2 regions of the Streptomyces sp. NBC_01506 genome follow, and region 2 is predicted to be linked to the other one. Evidence: riboswitches for the same ligand, from Rfam matches in the RefSeq annotation. Region 2 holds a riboswitch; the other holds the start of a gene.
What was found. A riboswitch is a leader RNA that binds a small molecule or an ion and turns the genes downstream of it on or off. The one in region 2 is predicted to bind S-adenosylmethionine.

Region 1 (2,193 bases), 1.9 Mb from region 2:
ACCGCGTGCGTACGCGGCTCGAAGCCGCCCTCGCCCCGCTCGAACTGCGTCAGCACCGGCCGCACCAGATGCCCCCGCGACAGCCGCAACTGCGCCGTGCGGTAGATCGCCGCCGCCATCCGCCCCAGCGCCTGCCCGTCCTGGTGCCGGTGCCTGCGCACCCCCACGTCGACCTGGCCCAGCGCGTCCAGCCCCACCGTGTGCAGCGCGTCCACCAGCAGCCCCAGCTCCACCCCGTAGCCGACCGGGAACGGCAGTTGCTCCAGCAGCGAGCGCCGTACCGCGTACTCGCCGCCCAGCGGCTGCACGAACCCCGCCAGCAGCGGCCAGTGCAGATTCAGCAGCGGACGCGCCACCAGCTCCGTCACCCGGCCGCCCTGGCCCGGCTCGTCGCCGAGCGGGCGGTCGTACATCGCCTTCACGAACATCACGTCGGGCTCGGTCAGCAGCGGCCCCACGATCCCCGAGACGAAATCCGCCGAGAAGTCCTTCAGGTCCGCGTCCACGAAACAGACGATGTCGCCGCTCGTCACGAGCAGCGAGCGCCACAGCACCTCGCCTTTGCCCGGCACCGCCGGCAGCCTCGGCAGGATGTCGTCCCGGTGAACCACCCGCGCCCCGGCCGCCGCCGCGACGTCCCCCGTACGGTCGGTCGAACCCGAGTCGATCACCACCAGTTCGTCCACGAGCGGCGCCGGGCCCGACATGAGTTCGCGGCGGATCACCGACACGATCCGGCCGACCGTCGCGGCCTCGTTCAGGGCCGGGAGCACCACGCTGACCTGCGTACCCTGCTTCGCGGCGGCCAGCGCGGCGAGCGGCCGGTCCGCCGCGGACCAGGACCGCCGGGCCAGCCAGCGCTCCACCTCTTCCAGCACGTGATCTCCATCTCGCGGATCGGACGAGGCATTCAACCGTCCAGGGGTTCGGTTACAGTCTTGAACAACGCGGATGACCGTCGCATGTCGGGGGTCCTCACGCTGACAATCGAATACCGCTCATCCAGAGGGGCAGAGGGAACGGCCCGTTGAAGCCCCGGCAACCCTCCCGCCGACCGCGAGGTCACGGTGGGGAAGGTGCCAATTCCGTCTTGCGGCGAGACGCGTCGCGAGGAAGATGAGGAAAGGGCCTCGCCTTCATGGCTGTGCAGACTGTTCACGACAACGCTTCCGACGCCGCCGACACGGGTCGCGTGGATCTCGGACCCGCCGCCGCCCTCTCGTGCCGCGAATGCGGGGAACGCTTCGAACTCGGCCCGATCTTCGCCTGTCAGAGCTGTTTCGGCCCGCTCGAAGTGGCCTACGACCTGCCGACCGACAGCCCCGACGAGCTGAAGAAGCGCATCGCCGCCGGTCCCGACAACATCTGGCGCTACGCCCCGCTGCTGCCCGTCCCCGCCGACGTGGCCTCGAAGCCGAACATCAACCCCGGCTTCACCAAGCTCGTCAAGGCCGACAACCTCGCCCGTGAGCTGGGCGTCACCGGCGGCCTGTACGTGAAGGACGACTCCGGCAACCCGACGCACTCCTTCAAGGACCGTGTCGTCGCCATCGCCGTCGAGGCGGCCCGCGCCTTCGGCTTCACCACGCTCTCCTGCTCCTCCACCGGCAATCTCGCGGGCGCCGTGGGCGCCGCAGCGGCCCGCGCCGGCTTCCGCTCCTGCGTGTTCATCCCGCACGACCTGGAGCAGGGCAAGGTCGTCATGGCCGCGATCTACGGCGGTGAACTCGTCGGCATCGAGGGCAACTACGACGACGTCAACCGCTTCTGCTCGGAGCTGATCGGCGACCCGCTGGGCGAGGGCTGGGGCTTCGTCAACGTCAACCTGCGCCCGTACTACGGCGAGGGCTCGAAGACCCTCGCGTACGAGATCTGCGAACAGCTCGGCTGGACGCTGCCCGACCAGCTCGTCATCCCGGTCGCGTCCGGCTCGCAGCTCACGAAGATCGACAAGGGGCTCAAGGAGCTGATCGCCCTCGGCCTGGTCGAGGACAAGCCGTACAAGATCTTCGGCGCGCAGGCCGAGGGCTGTTCGCCGGTGTCCGCCGCCTTCAAGGCCGGCCACGACGTCGTACGGCCGCAGAAGCCGAACACCATCGCCAAGTCGCTGGCGATCGGCAACCCGGCCGACGGCCCGTACGTGCTGGACATCGCCCGTCGCACGGGCGGCGCCGTCGAGGACGTGAACGACGA
Region 2 (2,193 bases):
GCGTCGCCGCCCAGCAGGGTCCGCACGAGCGGGTGGGCGCAGAACAGTCCGTCGCGTACGCCGATGCCGTACTCCGCGGAGAGCGCGGCGGCGAAGTGCGAGCTGTTCCAGCCGCCGACGACGAAGGAGATGACGCCCACGCGGGGGGCGTCGTCACCGAACAGCGAGAGCACCCGCACTTCGGGCACCTCGGCGAGACCCGTGCGCACCCGCGCCACCAGCTCCTGCTCACGCGCGACCAGTTGGCCGAAACCCGCCTCGGTCAGCGCCTCGCAGGCCGAGGCGATCGCGTACACACCGATGACATTCGGCGAACCGGCCTCGTGCCGGGCGGCGGTGGTGTGCCACTCGACGTCCACACCGCCGTCGGCACGCCGCGCGACCTTACGGCTGGCGCCACCACCGGCGAGATACGGCTCCGACTCCCGCAGCCAGTCGGCACGGCCCGCGAGCACACCGGAGCCGAACGGCGCGTAGAGCTTGTGCCCGGAGAAGGCGACCCAGTCCACGTCCAACTCCGCGATGTCCACGGGGTGGTGCGGGGCGAGCTGCGCGGCGTCGAGGACCACACGCGCGCCGTGGGCGTGGGCGGCGGCGGCCAGTTCGGTCACGGGCCACAGCTCGCCGGTGACATTGGAGGCGCCGGTGACACACACCAGCGCCGGGCCCTTCGGGTCGCGTCCCGCGAGGGCGCGCTCCAGGGTGGCGACGGCCTCGGCGGGGGTGCGCGGCGCGTCGAGATAACGGACGCGGGCATCACGCCAGGGCAGCAGCGACGCGTGGTGCTCGGTCTCGAAGACGAACACCTCGCAGTCGGCGGGCAGCGCGGCGGCCAGCAGATTGAGCGAGTCGGTGGTGGACCGGGTGAAGACGACCTGGTCGTCCTCGCGGCAGCCGAGGAAACGGGCGACGGTGCGGCGGCTGTTCTCGAAGAGGTCGGTGGAGAGCTGCGAGAGGTAACCGGCGCCGCGGTGGACACTGCCGTAGTACGGGGCGTAGGCGGCGACGTCGTCCCAGACCCGGCGCAGGGCGGGGGCGCTGGCCGCGTAGTCGAGCGCGGCGTAGGTGACTTCGCCGCCGGTGACGAGGGGGACGGTGACGTCACAGCCGAGCACGGGCAGCGGCTGGTCGGTTCCGGTGTGGGTGAGGGTGTCGGTGGGTGCGGACATGGCGGTATCTCCCGGCAGGACGAGGCGGAAACGGCATCAGGACCCGGCAGGCGGACACACTGCCGCGACGGCGGATGCCGTGACGGCGTGCGGGATCACCTGGGGTGTGGGACTCACTGAAGAGGGCCCAAGGCCCTATCGCATTCGCTTGCTCACGAGACTGCTCCCTTGAGGACCAGGACCCCAGGGATGACGACATCCGAACGATGTCCAGGGGTCCGCGCTTGCCGCAGACCTCGCTGCCTACGGCCTGGTCTTCACCCGGGGCACCCCGCCACGGACGGAGGGTTGCCGGACAGCGGGCCGGGGCCGTAGTCGCTGTCACTCATGACCTGGGGTGAGATTACCCCACCCGTCCGCGACGGCCCAGACCGCGTCCGCGATACGGGACACGCGCCGGCCCGCACACTCAGCCCGTCCGGCGGCCGGCTTGTCCTCAATCGCCGGACGGGCTGCATTTTTTGCAGCCCGTCCGGCGCCCGCCGCTACGCGTTGCTCGCCGCCACCCAGCGCTCCAGGCTCTGCTTCGCCGCGCCCGAGTCGACCGCCTTCGCCGCCCGCGCGAATCCCGCCGCGAGCTGGTCGTTCAGCGAGCCGTCGCCCGGCTCCAGCGCCACCAGCGCCGCCGCCGCGTTCAGCAGGACCGCGTCCCGTACGGGGCCGGTCTCACCGGCCAGCAGCCGGCGCGCGACGTCCGCGTTGTACGAGGCGTCCGCACCGCGCAGCGCCTCGACCGGGACCAGCTCCAGACCGATGTCCCTGGGGTCGAAGGTCTGCTCGGTGACCCGGCCGTCACGAACCACCCATACGTGTGAAGTGGCGGTCGTGGTCAGCTCGTCCAGACCGTCGTCGCCGCGGAAGACGAGCGAGGAGTTGCCGCGCTCGGCGAGCACCCCGGCCACGATCGGCGCCATCCGGCTGTCCGCCACACCGACCGCCTGGGCGCGGACCCGCGCCGGGTTGGTGAGCGGTCCCAGGATGTTGAACGTGGTCTGCGCGCCCAGCTCCTTGCGGGCCTTGGCCG

Region 1: linked by a shared signal. The riboswitch ahead of thrC (threonine synthase) and the one ahead of OG329_RS32180 (aminotransferase class V-fold PLP-dependent enzyme) in region 2 are both predicted to bind S-adenosylmethionine.

The regions. Positions count from the first base shown of each region.
Region 1 covers NZ_CP109422.1:5,263,984-5,266,176, forward strand. The annotation lists gene OG329_RS23285 (glucosyl-3-phosphoglycerate synthase) at 1-878, opposite strand, end outside; SAM riboswitch class I at 996-1,123, shown strand; gene thrC (threonine synthase) at 1,139-2,193, shown strand, end outside.
Region 2 covers NZ_CP109422.1:7,167,480-7,169,672, reverse strand. The annotation lists gene OG329_RS32180 (aminotransferase class V-fold PLP-dependent enzyme) at 1-1,169, opposite strand, end outside; SAM riboswitch class IV at 1,385-1,502, opposite strand; gene trpD (anthranilate phosphoribosyltransferase) at 1,655-2,193, opposite strand, start outside.